2 regions of the Streptomyces sp. NPDC005728 genome follow, and region 1 is predicted to be linked to the other one. Evidence: riboswitches for the same ligand, from Rfam matches in the RefSeq annotation. Region 1 holds a riboswitch; the other holds the start of a gene.
What was found. A riboswitch is a leader RNA that binds a small molecule or an ion and turns the genes downstream of it on or off. The one in region 1 is predicted to bind cobalamin.
Positions count from the first base shown of each region.

Region 1 (8,660 bases):
CGGGTACCCGGTGCCGACGAGGCGGCCGAACTGCTCCGCACCGGCCTCGAGGCCATCCCCGCCGAACGGCTCTGGGTCAACCCCGACTGCGGCCTGAAGACCCGCGCCTGGCCCGAGACCCGGGCCTCTCTGGAGAACCTGGTCGCCGCCGCCCGCACCGTTCGCGGCGAGCTGCCCGGGTCCTGACCCACACCTCCCGAGGGCCGGGGCGCCCCAAGCGCCCCGGCCCCGACAGGACTGCCCCACCTGCGCGCTGTGGAAAAGCGGCTCGCCCTCGGCGGAGTGACCGAGGTCCTGCTCGACCACTCAATTCCTCGGAGGACTTCTATGGTTCTTGGTATCCCCAGCACAAGGACAGACAGCGCTCTATCCATTCGCGACCTACTCGCAAGCGGAGGCCGCTCCTACTCCTTCGAGTTCATGCCGCCGCGCAGTGCGGCGGCCGAATCCGGACTCTGGAACGCAATCCGCCGGCTCGAGAGCCTGTCGCCCACTTTTGTCTCGGTCACTTACGGCGCAGGCGGCTCGACACGAGGCCGGACCGTCAACGTCACGGGGCGGATAGCCCAGGAAACCACGCTCACCCCGGTCGCCCATCTCACCGCGGTCGACCACAGCGTCGCCGAACTGCGCAACATCCTCGGCCACTACGCCGACCAGGGCGTGCGCAACATTCTCGCCTTGCGCGGAGACCCGCCCGGCGATCCGCTCGGCCCCTGGACAAAGCATCCGCAAGGTGTGCGGTTCGCTGCTGAACTCGTCAGCCTGATCAGGGAGTCCGGGAACTTCTGCGTCGGTGTCGCCGCCTTCCCCGAGATGCACCCGCGATCCTCCGACTGGGAGAGCGACATCCGCCACTTCGTCGAGAAGTGCCGGGCCGGCGCGGACTACGCCATCACCCAGATGTTTTTCGACGTCGAGGACTACCTGCGTTTCCGTGACGGTGTAGCAGCGGCAGGATGTGAGACACCGATCATCCCCGAGATCATGCCGGTCACCACCATCCGCTCACTGCAACGCATTCCTACGCTCTCCACAGCCGCCTTCCCTGCCCAGTTGGCCGAGAGGCTGCTTGCCGCGCAGGAAGACCCCAAAGCGGTCAGAGCACTCGGCATTGACCATGCCACCGAGATGTGCCGCCGGTTGCTCGCCGAAGAGGCTCCCGGACTGCACTTCATGACCATGAACTTCTCGACAGTGACGACAGAGATCTATCAGAGGCTTGAGCTCCATGGATGAGCAAACTCCATACTCGCCCGTGGGAATCCGTCGGCCTTCACTGGTCGGGATCGTCAATATCACCACGGATTCGTTCTCGGACGGGAACAGGTTTCTGACCACACAAGCCGCGGTGGCGCACGCACACCGGCTGCGTTCGGACGGGGCCGACGTCATCGAACTCGGGCCTGCCGCGAGCCATCCGGGAGCCGAGAAGGTGACGGAGGCCGAGGAGATCAGACGGCTGGCCGACGTCATCGATCAACTGGTCGCCCAGGGCGTCCCGGTGTCGGTCGACTCGTACCAGCCCGCGACACAGTTGTTCGCCGCCGCGCGTGGCGCCACATATCTCAACGACATCCAGGGCTTCGGTGATCCCGCCCGGTACGAGGAGCTCGCCGACACCGGCTGCCGGCTCATCGTCATGCACTCCGTACAGCGTCACGGCCCCGCCACCAAGGTGCGGACCGACCCCACGCAGGTGTACAGAGGAATCGAGGAGTTCTTCGCCGACCGTCTGACCGCGCTGGAAGCGGCCGGCATCAGCCGCGACCGGCTGGTCATCGATCCGGGACTGGGTTATTTTCTCGGCAACAGCCCCGAACCGTCACTGCGGACCCTGGCCGGGCTCGAACGGCTGAAAGCGCGCTTCGACGTACCGGTGCTGATTTCCCCCTCCCGGAAGTCGTTCCTGCGGAAGCTCACGGGAAGCCCGGTTTCCGGGATCGGTCCCGCGACACTGGCGGCGGAACTGTATGCCGCGCGCAGTGGGGCGGACTACATACGCACTCACGATGTCGCCGCCCTCCGCGACGCGCTCAGGGTGTTCGAAGCCCTGGAGTCGGCCAAGGAGAGCGGCTGGTGATGCGGTGGTGAGCGTGCCGCTCGGCGCGCTGCGGATCGTTGATCTCCTCCAGCATGTGCATCACCGCTTCGTCGGCACCGCCGTGCAGCGGGCCGCACCCCGTCGAGTCCCGCACCCCGTGACGGCAGCGGACCGGAGCGATAGCGCGACCGGCCGTGGGTACCTCATGTCGCCCACCATGAGCGCATCGCTGCGTCAGGCCCGCTGTGGCGCGGACGTCGCCGTTGATTCAGGATGCCGGGTCCCGGTGACGGCGCAGCAGTTCAGCTATCGCGGTGATGGCGTCGGTGTTGCAGGTGTCCGGCTCCGTGGCCACTGAGCCGCCGCATGTCCGCAGGCACGCCCCCGGTACCCCGCCGTCCCGCTCGCGGCAGGCGTCCGGCGGGGCGGCGATCAGCCTCTCCAGGTCGTTCAGGAGCTGTTCGGTCCGTTTCGCCTGTTGACCGAGCACCCGTACGCGCGCGCTCTGACCGCCGATCTGCCGTCGGCTGGCGATCAGCTGCTCGTACTCCTCCGGGGTGAGAGCGATCGCCTCACGGCCGCCGAGGGTGATGTGGCGCGGCTGGGGATGTCTGGCCACTCGGTTCCTCCGCTCCTCGCCATGATGGTCCGCGTCTGATCGGCCGGCTTTCCTCTGTCATGCCAGTGATCCGATGCGCGTCGGTGTCCGAAGAACGCGAGAGGGCCCCCGGATGGTTCCGAAGGGCCCTCTGTTGTCCTGAAGGAGTCAGCGCGCGGCTGGAACTGCCTTCCCGGCCGAGACCGTCGCCGGCTTGGGGTTCAGCAGCCGTTCGGCCAATTCACCGAAGAGAAGGCCGAATCCGCCCCACAGAACGGCCTGAATGGCCAGAGCGGAGAGCCGGAACCGCCACAGCAACGCGGCCGGGAAGTCCTTCGGCACCTCGTTGACGACCGGCAGGAACTCATAGGCCAGACCGATCACGACGGCGAAGACCGCCACCGCGACCACCGTCGCCCACCAGGTACCCAGCGAGGGCGCGAGGCGCTTGCCCAGAATGGTGGCGGCGATCGCCAGGAGCACGCTGAGCAGCATCATCAGGAAGTACAGCGTCGTCCGCTTGCTGATGGTGTCCGGGTCACCGATCGACGGCGGGTTGGCCGGGTACTTCAGGAACGGCACGACGTACACGGCGAGGAGCGCGCAGCCGGACAGCAGCAGCGCGGTCGCCCGCGGGCTGAAGCGGCCGACGCGGCCGAGCGCGAAGCAGTAGGCGAGCGCTGCGATGCCGCCGAAGGCGACCCCGTAGATGAGGACGCCGGTGGCGAGGCCGGCCGTGGACTGCAGGGAGCGGGAGACGACTTCCATCTCGTGCTCGTGGGAGTGGGCGTCCTCGAAGCCGATCGCCTTGTCGACGCTCGGCTCACCGAGGAGGTAGGCGACGACGAGGGCGAGCACACCGGCGGCCAGGCCGGCGAGCATGCCCCGCACGAGGAGGTTTCTTACCGTTGCGGAGTTCATGGGTGTACGTCCCCTCGCGTCAGTGGCAGGGGAAGCCGAGGAGGTGGCGGGCGTCGTGCACCCACTCATGGACGTCCGTGCCGCTGAACACGGAGGTGGCGCCCTGCTCGGCGCCGACGAAGTACAGCAGGACAAGCATGAGGATGCCGAAGAAGACCGCCCAGGGTGCTATCGCCTTCAGCGGCAGCGTGGCGGGAATGGCGGGGGTGGTGGCTGTCGCTTGGGCGACGGACTGCGCCATGGCAGTACCTCCTCTGGGAGTTCGCGTCCCAACTCGGTGGTGCACAGGACGACGGCCACGGGTCTGACTCGCGAAACACCCTCCCTTCGGAAGGGTCCCGCACACAGTGGCGCGACCGTGCCGGATTCCCACCGGCTTCCGTCTCGCCGTCGTCGATATCGGACAGACCGTACCGCGTGTCACGAGCAGGGCCAAGGCCGCGTCCGTCCGCCCGGCGTGATCTTCCTCTCGCGCCAGGCGGACAGTCGTGTGGCCAGCCGTCCGCAGTCCGGACACGGCTCGGGAGAGCCACACACGGCGGCATCAATCATCAGGCCGGGCTAGCAGATCGTGGTGCGCCAAGTGGCGGTACGGCCCAGGCGACAGCCGGCCGCGGTGAGGATGTCGATCTGGCGGTCGAACTTGTGTCCGCGGATGGACACCCGGGCTTGCCCGATGGGGATCTCGGTTCGGACGACCAGCGGCCGCCCGAGCAGGGTTTCTTGTCATAACTGGTTTGTAATGCAAAGCTGATGGCGTGACAGACGCATCGGTGCCGTCTTCGGGCGCCCTTCACGAAGTCCTCGCCAGCCTCGGCGACTTGACCCGCCGAGTCCGCGCCGCTCAACGCGGCACCTGGTTCCCTCTGCTGCTACTCGGCGCGCTCACACTGGGCGGAGTCCTGGTCAGCCGTTTCACCTACCATGTCGAGACCGTTCCCTGCCCCGCGACCGACTCCGGGGCAGGCACCGACTGCACCCTGATCACGCAGGTCAAGCAGGGTGAGCCGTTCTACTGGCCCATCGGACTCGCCCTCGCCTACGTCGCGACGGCGTTCTTCTATGTCCGCCGCTCCCGTAACCGCGGAGTCGGTACCTCGGTCCGGCCGTACATCCTCACCGGGATCACCCTGCTCGGCCTGGTGACCGCCACCACGTTCTGGTCCATCCGTCAGGGGACTCCGCAGCCTGGCGACCCGATCGACCTCTGGGGCCTGCACCTCGACCCCACCTCCGGGACAACGGGGTTCATCGAACTGCTCACCGGGAACGTCACGGCCGTCGGACTGCCGCTGCTCGTACTCTCCTGGGTGGAACGCAGCCGTGCCCTGCTGGTGTTCACCCTGGTGTACCTGGCCATCTGTCTGATGCCGCTCGTCCCCGGCTGGCAGATGATCCCCGTCACCTCCCCCTGGTCCGCCCTGCCCCGCCTGGGCGTCCAAGCCCTGCTCCTCCTGCTCGGCGCCCTCGGTTTCCACCGGGCCGAGTTGTCCCGTCAGCACGATGCCTCGTGATCTCCGAGCCTGATCAACACCCCGTCAACGGCCTGAACGACGTGGTCCACCAGCGCGTCCGCCTCGGCATCCTCACCGTCGCCCACCAGGCACGCCGTGTCGAGTTCGGCTTCCTGCGCACGGCGCTCGGACTCACCGCCGGAAACCTCAGCCAGCACCTGGCCGTCCTGGAGAAGGCCGGTCTGGTCGACATCGAAAAGGGCTACGAGGGCAAGCGCGCCCGCACCTGGCTCTCTCTCACCCCTGCCGGCGACCGCGCCCTCCGGAACGAAGTCACCCAGCTCAAGCGGCTCATCCGCCAGATCGAAGAAGGCGGCGAGGGCTCAGGCCCTGAGTCCTAGCCCGGCCCTGGCAACCGCGTCCACCGCACCAACTCGCCCTGGAGCCGGGCGAACACGAACAGCGTGCCGGACACCATCCAAGATTCCTGGGGAGGACATGTGACCACCACGCCGGTCACCGTCAAATCGGACCTGACGCGCCGCCGCGTACTCACAGCCGCGCTGGCCGTCGGCGTCGGGGCCGCCGTGCCGCTCGGAGCGGCAGGTCACGCGTGGGCGGCGGCGACCGCTCCCGGCCCGATACAGCTCCATCTGCCCATGCCCACCGGACCGCACCCGGTCGGCACGGTACCGCTGCACCTCATCGACGCCTCACGTCCGGATCCCGTGGCCGGTCCCGGGCACTGTCGCGAGTTGATGGCCAGTGTCTGGTACCCGGCCCGGAGCGTCGGGCGGTATCCCCGGGCGCGCTACGCGTCCCCCGCCGTGACGCGGTCACTCCTCGCGGCGGCACGCTTTCCGGAGGACGTCGCGGTGGCGCCCCTCACAGCGGGCCACGAGGGCGCCCCCGTCCTGCGAACAGGCAAGCGCCTGCCCGTCGTCGTGTTCTCGCACGGCGCGCACAACCACCGTGCCGACACCACCATCGTGGTGCAGGAACTCGCCAGCCACGGGTACGTGGTGGTCACCGTGGATCACACCTACGACGCGATCAGCGAGTTCCCCGACGGCCGGCTCACCGTGCCTCTGGACAACCCGAATCTGACACCACGGGACTACGCCACGGATATCCGGTTCGTCCTCGACCGTATCGAGGAGCTCGCCGCGGGCCGCAACCCCGACGCGGACCACCACGTGCTGCCTGCTGGTCTCCTCAACGCCCTCGACCCGCACCGCATCGGCATGTTCGGCTGGTCGAAGGGTGCGACGGCGACCGCCCTCGCCATGTGCGAGGACCAGCGCATCAGGGCCGGACTGAGCTTCGACGGCCCGATGCAACCCATCATCACCACCGACCTGGACCGGCCGTTCATGCTGATGACCGCCGAATTCCCCCGGGCCACGCAGCCGAGCGTCACCGAGTTCTGGTCGCATCTGCGGGGATGGCGTTCCAGGCTGCGTTCGACTGCGTCGTGCTCGAAGGGTACGGGCTGTCGGAGACGTCGCCCGTCGCCTCGTTCAACACCCTGCAGGCACCCAGACCCGGCTCGGTCGGCACCCCGGTCCCGGGCGCCGAGATGCGGGTGGTCGGCAACAACGGCCAGGAGGTGCCGCACGAGGAGACCGGCGAGATCGTGATCCGCGGGCACAACGTGATGAAGCGCTCTTGGCGACGCCCCGAGGAGACCGCTGCCACGATCCGGGACGGCTGGCTGTACACCGGCGACCTCGGCCGGGTCGACCAGGACGGATACTTCTGGATCGTCGGACGCAAGAAGGACGTGATCATCCGGGGTGGCTACAACGTGTATCCCCGCGAGATCGAAGACGTGCTGTACGAGCACCCTGCGGTCGCCGACGCCGCAGTCATCGGCCTCACAGACCCCGACCTCGGTGAGGAGGTCGGGGAGGCAGTCGTTCTCAAGCCGAGCACCCGGACGACGGCCGAGGAACTGCGTGAGTACGTCAAGCGCCAGGTCGCCGCCTACAAGTATCCGCGGAAGGTGTGGATCGTGGACACCCTGCCCAAGGGACCCACCTGCAAGTTTCTCAAACGAAACATCGTCCTGCCGCCCGAGCCGGGCGGGCGATGAGACGGCTCGGTCGGGATGAGACTGCGATCTGTCCGACTGCCGAGCCGGGGAGTGAACGTGCGCCGACGCGGATGAGGGCCCCGTAATCGGGGTGCGCCTGGTGATCAACACAGCCGCGTTCTGTCCCCGAAGGGCCGGCACTTCGGCAGTGATCCGTGCTCGGATCCGTCGTGTCTCCCATCACCACCGTGACCCACCGGCCGGTGGTGTCATGCGCGTTCTGGCTCGTTGGTCTCCTCGTCGGCCGCGGTCCGGGTGCGACGGCGGCCCAGCAGGGCGCTTCCCGCAATCACCAGTCCGACGGCGGCAAGCCTGGCGACCTGGTAGTAGCCGGTCGAGAGATTCTCTGGGGTGCCGGGCAGCCGGAAGAAGAACCACGCCGCTACGAGCCCCCCGAAGACGATCAGTGCGACAGCGCCCGCCGTCCCGAGCCCCATCCACCAGGGCCCCAGCTCGTAACCCCGCTCGTCGGCCGGCTCAACGTCCTTGTCGCTCACGGTCTGTTCTCCTGTGCGAGTGGTGGGCGGTCGCGAGGGAAGACGCGGGACTGATACGGACGGTTGACCGAGCCGAACGATCCCTTCGGAGGGGCCGACGTCCCGCCGGTCGGCGAAGTACTCACACTCGTCCGCCCTCTTCGAGCGGGGATGGGATGACTCCCGCCGGGGTCGTGCCCGCAGCGCAAGCATCAGCAGTGCCATCAGTGGGACCGCTACGTCCGCGCAGCCCTCACCGGGTTTTCGGTATCGACCCCACTCGGGCATGAGGGCCACGAACCCACGGACCCTCAGCAGAAGGACGCCCCTGCACCAGCGGGTTCACCATGTCCGCGTCGTGCTCCCTGCTGCACGTCCCGCTCGGCGCCTCCGTGGAGCGGGACGTCGAGCCGCAGATTCTGCGCTGGCTCACCTTCGCCGAGCAGAAGACGCGAGATCGTCACGCTCGCCAAGGGCGTCGTCATGCTGTGGACTGCGGCTCAGCGCGATGACCGGGTCGTCCTCGCGGCGGCTGCCGGCGGGTGCGGGGACCGCGCAAGGCGAGCGCACGAGCACAGCGCGGCTCGGTGCAGTACCGCGTCACCGGTGCTGCGGGCGCCATTCGAAGAGCAGGATGGTCACGTCGTCCCGCAGTTGGTTGCGCTGGTAGTCAAGGATGGCGTGGATGAGCAGCCGCAGCACCTCGGCCGGGCGCTCGCCGGCGGCGTTGGAGCGGATGATGAAGTCAGTGAACCGGTCGAGGCCGAACTCCGCGCCGTCCGCGTCGCGAGCCTCCACGACACCGTCGGTGTAGAGCAGGACGCAATCGCCCGGTTCCAGTGTCGTCTCCTGGACCTGCCGGGCTGCCGGGGCGAGTGGGCCGGCCAGGCCGATCGGTGGCTGCGGGGTGCTGTCCAGTGCCCCGGTCAGCACCCGCTCGGCACGGATCAGCAGGGGTGGGGGGTGACCGCAATTGACCCAGCGCAGCACTCCGGTCTCGGCGTCGAGCCGGCACAGCACTGCGGTGCAGAAGTGGTCGGGCAGCCACTGGGCGAGCGCCTGGTCGACGGAG
Region 1 is NZ_JBEXYL010000179.1:1,052-9,711, reverse strand. Features, by position in the region: partial or broken gene ABZ471_RS46050 (5-methyltetrahydropteroyltriglutamate--homocysteine S-methyltransferase) at 1-186, shown strand, start outside; gene metF (methylenetetrahydrofolate reductase [NAD(P)H]) at 328-1,239, shown strand; gene folP (dihydropteroate synthase) at 1,232-2,083, shown strand; gene ABZ471_RS46035 (hypothetical protein) at 2,037-2,138, opposite strand; gene ABZ471_RS46030 (hypothetical protein) at 2,313-2,663, opposite strand; gene ABZ471_RS46025 (CbtA family protein) at 2,811-3,563, opposite strand; gene ABZ471_RS46020 (CbtB-domain containing protein) at 3,583-3,804, opposite strand; cobalamin riboswitch at 3,841-3,990, opposite strand; gene ABZ471_RS46015 (hypothetical protein) at 4,385-5,077, shown strand; gene ABZ471_RS46010 (transcriptional regulator) at 5,074-5,418, shown strand; partial or broken gene ABZ471_RS46005 (acetylhydrolase) at 5,677-6,000, shown strand; gene ABZ471_RS46000 (AMP-binding protein) at 6,462-7,112, shown strand; gene ABZ471_RS45995 (hypothetical protein) at 7,322-7,609, opposite strand; gene ABZ471_RS45990 (PP2C family protein-serine/threonine phosphatase) at 8,189-8,660, opposite strand, start outside.

Region 2 (5,185 bases), on a different contig from region 1:
TGGGCGGCGGTCCGCTCGGCATAGGGCTGGGACCGGCGCGTGTCGGCCTGGGTGACGGCGGCGGCGCGGGATCGCACGGCCGGGTCGTGGGTGATGGGGGAGCCGGCGCGGGAGGCCAGGTCGGCGCGGTTGGCGGCGAGTTCGGCGGTGATCGTGTCGGTGCCCTGGGCGAGGCCCTTGGCGAGGGTGACGATCTCCCGCGTCTTCTGCTGCGCGAAGGCCAGCCAGCGCAGGATCTGCGGCTCGATGTCCCGCTCCGCCGAGGCGTCGAGGGGGACGTGCAGGAGGGAGCAGGAGGCCGCGACGTCGACCCGGTCGGCCAGGCCCAGCAGGGTGCCGAGAGTGGCGAGCGACGCCGACAGGTCGTTGACCCAGATGTTGCGGCCGTTGACGACACCGGCGACCAGGCGCTTGCCGGGCAGTCCGCCGACGGCGGCCAGGGCCTCCAGATTGCCGGCCGCGGACTCGGTGAAGTCGATGGCGAGGCCCTCGATCGGCGCCTTGGCCAGCACGGGCAGGGCCTCGCCGAGCCGGTCGAAGTACGAGGCGACGAGCAGCTTGGGCCGGTCGGTGAGGGCACCGAGGCCGCGGTAGGCGCGCTCGGCGGCGTTCAGCTCGGCCGGGGTGCGGTCCTGGACGAGGGCTGGCTCGTCCAGCTGGATCCACTCCGCGCCGGCTGCGCGCAGGTCGGCCAGGATCTCCGCGTACACCGGCAGCAGGCGGTCCAGGAGAGTGAGCGGGTCGAAGTCCGCGGCCACGCCGGGTGCGGGCTTGGCGAGCAGCAGGTACGTGACGGGGCCGACCAGGACGGGACGGGCGGTCAGGCCCAGGGCGAGGGCCTCCTTCAGCTCCGTGACCTGCTTGCCGGAGTCGGCGGTGAAGACGGTGTCGGGGCCCAGCTCGGGCACCAGATAGTGGTAGTTGGTGTCGAACCACTTGGTCATCTCCAGCGGCGCGACGTCCTGGGTGCCGCGGGCCATGGCGAAGTAGCCGGCCAGGGCGTCGGCCTCGACGGCGGCGCGGTGGCGGTCGGGGACCGCGCCGAGAGCGACGGTGGTGTCCAGGACGTGGTCGTAGGAGGAGAAGTCACCGGTCGGCACCTCGTGGATGCCGGCATCGGCGAGCTGCTGCCAGTTGGCGGCGCGCAGTTCGGCGGCGGTGGAGCGGAGGGCGTCGGCGCTCACGCGGCCCTTCCAGTAACCCTCGATCGCCTTCTTCAGTTCCCGGTTCGGGCCCTGGCGAGGGTAGCCGTACAAGGTGGCCCGTGCTGCCGCGGCTGCGGACTTGGTGGTCACGGAGATCTCCTTCGCGAGATGAATCCCTGAGATCCCGGGGACGGGACGAGAGCGCGAAGGGTTGACGCACCGGACGGCAGCGGCCAGGAGCCGTCCGTTCGGTGTGTACGCCGACCCGCCCTCGAGGTCACCGGGATGTCCGCGCACGAGTGGTTCGCACGCGGGCAGGTGGCAGGTCTTCGGACTCGCGGGCACGTCTCGTCGTACGAGACACCTACTGGCCGTCGCTTCCCAAGCCCGGTACCTCGGGCCCAGTGCGAATGACGGCGGTCGTTCCCGCTCACCGCTGCGGGGCAGTCCCGGATTCCCACCGGGTTCCCTCTTACGACATCCCGCCTGGCGGACGGGACGAACCAGCTGCACGGATCAGCTTACGGGGTGGCGCCTCGGAGGGGTGCAGGACATCCGTCATCCGGATGGTGAGGTGGGACACCCGGTGGCCCGGGCACGCGACAGGGCGGGAAGCGCCGCACATGCGCTTCCCGCCCTTCCCCTGTGACGCCGTCCGGGACCCTCACCCCGGCGGCGGGTGCGGGCCCCTCAGCCCGCGCTGTACCAGGTCCTCAGCCCTGGTCGTAGGTGTGGAACCCCCGTCCGGCCTTGCGCCCGAGCAGTCCCGCCTCCACCATCCGCTGGAGCAGCGGGGGAGGGGCGTACAGGGGTTCCTTGAACTCGTCGTAGAGCGACTCCGCGATCGAAGCGACGGTGTCCAGGCCGATCAGGTCGGCGAGTTTCAGCGGGCCCATGGGGTGGGCGCAGCCGAGTTCCATCCCGGTGTCGATATCGGCGGCCGAGGCGAATCCGGACTCGGCCATGCGGACTGCCGAGAGGAGATACGGGATCAGCAGGGCGTTGACGACAAAGCCCGCCCGGTCGTGGGAGTGGATCACTGTTTTGCCCAGCGTCCGGGTCGCGAAGTCCTCGACGGCGGTGATCGTCGACGGCGACGTGTGCAGGGACGTCACGACCTCCACCAGGGGCAGCACAGGGACCGGGTTGAAGAAGTGCAGTCCCACGACCCGGTCGGCGCGGCCGGTCGACATGCCGAGGCGCATCACCGGAAGGGAGGAGGTGTTGGTGGTCAGCACGGCTTCCGGGTCCTCGACGATCTTGTCGAGGGCGGCGAACACCTCGGTCTTGGCGTCCGGGTTCTCCACGACGGCCTCGACGACGAGTTGGCGGTCGGCCAGGTCCTCCAGGCTGCCGGTGAACACCATGCGGGCGAACGCGTCCCGCGCGGCGGCCTGTTCCAGCTTGCCCCGTCGTACCGCGCGCTCCAGCGATGCCGCCACTCGGTCCCGGGCGGCGCGGGCCGCGACGGCGTCCACCTCGCAGACCACGGTGTCCAGGCCGGCCCGCGCGCACACCTCGGCGATTCCGGCGCCCATCTGACCGCCGCCGACTACGCCGACCCGCCGGATGTCACGGCTCATGCCCCCGCCTCCGACCGCCGCACGAGGTGCCGGGTGTAGGCGTCCGGGGTGAAGAACTGCGGCAACTCGCCCGTCAGCGCGGTCCGTTCGAAGAGGTCTCGGATCTCGTCGACCGGCGCCCACGGGTACTCGGCGCCGAGTGCGACGACCTCGTCGTCGAGCAGCCGCAGGACCGTCTCGCGGTCGATCACCCGGTGCCGCAGCCACTGCCAGACCTGGACGCGGGCGATCTCGGCGGTGGCCGCGTCCTCCATGAGGCCGTAAAGGGCGACCGCGCCCTGCCCGCGCAACCAGGCGGCGAAGTAGCGCAGCGCGACGGCGATGTTGGTGCGCACGCCCTCGGGGGACGGCGGCCCGCTGATCCGTCGCACCGACAGCAGGTCCGCCGCCGTCACCTCCACGTCGTCCCGGGTGCGGTCGAGCTGGTGCGGCCGTTCGCCGAGAACGCTGTCGAAGACCTCGCTGCAGACGGGGACGAGGCCGGGGTGGGCGACCCAGGAGCCGTCGAACCCGTCTTCGGCCTCCCGTTCCTTGTCCAGCCGGACCTTGGCGAGCGAGGCCTCGTTCGCCGCCGGGTCCTTGCCGGGCACCTGTGCGGCCATGCCGCCGATGGCGTGGGCGTCGCGCCGGTGGCAGGTGCGCACGAGCAGTTCGGTGTAGGCGCGCATGAAGGGGGCGGTCATCGTGACCTTGGCACGGTCGGGCAGCAGGAAGTCGGTACGGTGGCCGAAGGTCTTGATGAGGCTGAACAGGTAGTCCCAGCGGCCTGCGTTGAGACCGGCGCTGTGCTCGCGCAGCTCGTAGAGGATCTCCTCCATCTCGAACGCGGCGGTGATCGTCTCGATGAGCACGGTGGCGCGGATCGTGCCCCGGGGGATGCCGAGGAGTTCCTGGGCGGTGACGAAGACGTCGTTCCACAGGCGGGCCTCGTAGCGGTTCTCCAGCTTCGGGAGGTAGAAGTACGGGCCGTACCCGGCGTCGATCTGACGCTGCGCGCAGTGGAAGAAGTACAGGCCGAAGTCGACGAGCGCGGCGGGCACCGGACGGCCGTCGAACTCCAGGTGCTCCTCGTCCAGGTGCCAGCCGCGCGGGCGGACCATGATGGTGGCGAGCTTTTCCCGGTCCGCGAGGCGGTACTCCTTGCCCTCGTCGGTCGTGAAGTCGATGCGCCGCTCGATGGCGTCGAGCAGGTTGAGCTGCCCGCCGATCACGTTGTCCCAGAGAGGGGCGGTGGCGTCCTCGAAGTCGGCCATCCACACCCGGGCACCGGAGTTGAGGGCGTTGACCGTCATACGGCGGTCCGGCGGGCCGGTGATCTCCACGCGGCGGTCGGTCAGGCCCGGGGCGGGCGGTGCGACGCGCCAGGACAGGTCGGAGCGCACGGCGGAGGTCACCATGGGGAAGTCGAGCGGGGAGCCCGATGCCAGTCGCAGGACCTGCCGGCGGCGCTCCTTGAGGAGTTCCCGGCGACGCTCCCCGAAAGCGGCGGCCAGCCGGCCGACGAAGTCCAGAGCGGCGGGCGTGAGGATCTCGTCGTGCCGGTGGCCGGCGGCGGCGAGGACGCGGACATGGTGAGTCAGTGCGGTGGTGGACATCGGCTTCTCCTGAGCGGTGGGAGCGGAGGGGGGACGGGGACGGTCGCCCGGCCCCTCCGCTCGGTCAGTGTGGCCTGGTGGCCTAGTGGAACTGCTCTTCCTCGGTGGAGCCGGCCAGCGCGGTGGTGGAGGAGGCGGGGTTGACGGCGGTGGAGACGAGGTCGAAGTAGCCGGTGCCGACCTCCCGCTGGTGCTTGACGGCCGTGAAGCCGTGGGCCTGCGCGGCGAACTCCTTCTCCTGCAGGTCGACGTAGGCGGTCATGCCGTGCTCGGCGTAGCCGCGGGCGAGGTCGAACATGCCGTGGTTGAGGGAGTGGAAACCGGCCAGCGTGATGAATTGGAACTTGTAGCCCATCGCCCCGAGTTCACGCTGGAACTTGGCGATCTGGTCGTCGTCCAGCGCCGCCTTCCAGTTGAAGGACGGCGAGCAGTTGTAGGCGAGCATCTGGTCCGGGTACTGCGCGTGGATCGCCTCGGCGAACTCGCGGGCCTGAGCCAGGTCGGGCGTACCGGTCTCGACCCAGATCAGGTCGGCGTACGGGGCGTAGGCCAGGCCGCGGGCGATGACCGGGGCCATGCCGCCCCGCACCCGGTAGAAGCCCTCGGCGGTGCGCTCGCCGGTGACGAACTCGGCGTCGCGCTCGTCGACGTCGCTGGTCAGCAGGTTGGCGGCGAGGGCGTCGGTACGGGCGATGATGACGGTGGGCGTGTCGGCGATGTCGGCGGCGAGCCGGGCCGCGTTCAGGGTGCGGATGTGCTGCGAGGTCGGCACCAGGACCTTGCCGCCGAGGTGGCCGCACTTCTTCTCAGAGGCGAGCTGATCCTCGTAGTGGATGCCGGCCGCGCCCGCCGCGATCATCCC
Region 2 is NZ_JBEXYL010000216.1:133-5,317, forward strand. Features, by position in the region: partial or broken gene ABZ471_RS47460 (5-methyltetrahydropteroyltriglutamate--homocysteine S-methyltransferase) at 1-1,295, opposite strand, end outside; cobalamin riboswitch at 1,448-1,668, opposite strand; gene ABZ471_RS47465 (3-hydroxybutyryl-CoA dehydrogenase) at 1,859-2,728, opposite strand; gene aceB (malate synthase A) at 2,725-4,323, opposite strand; partial or broken gene aceA (isocitrate lyase) at 4,406-5,185, opposite strand, start outside.
Region 2: it holds a riboswitch for cobalamin, as region 1 does, so the genes downstream of both, ABZ471_RS47460 (5-methyltetrahydropteroyltriglutamate--homocysteine S-methyltransferase) here and ABZ471_RS46020 (CbtB-domain containing protein) in region 1, are expected to answer to the same signal.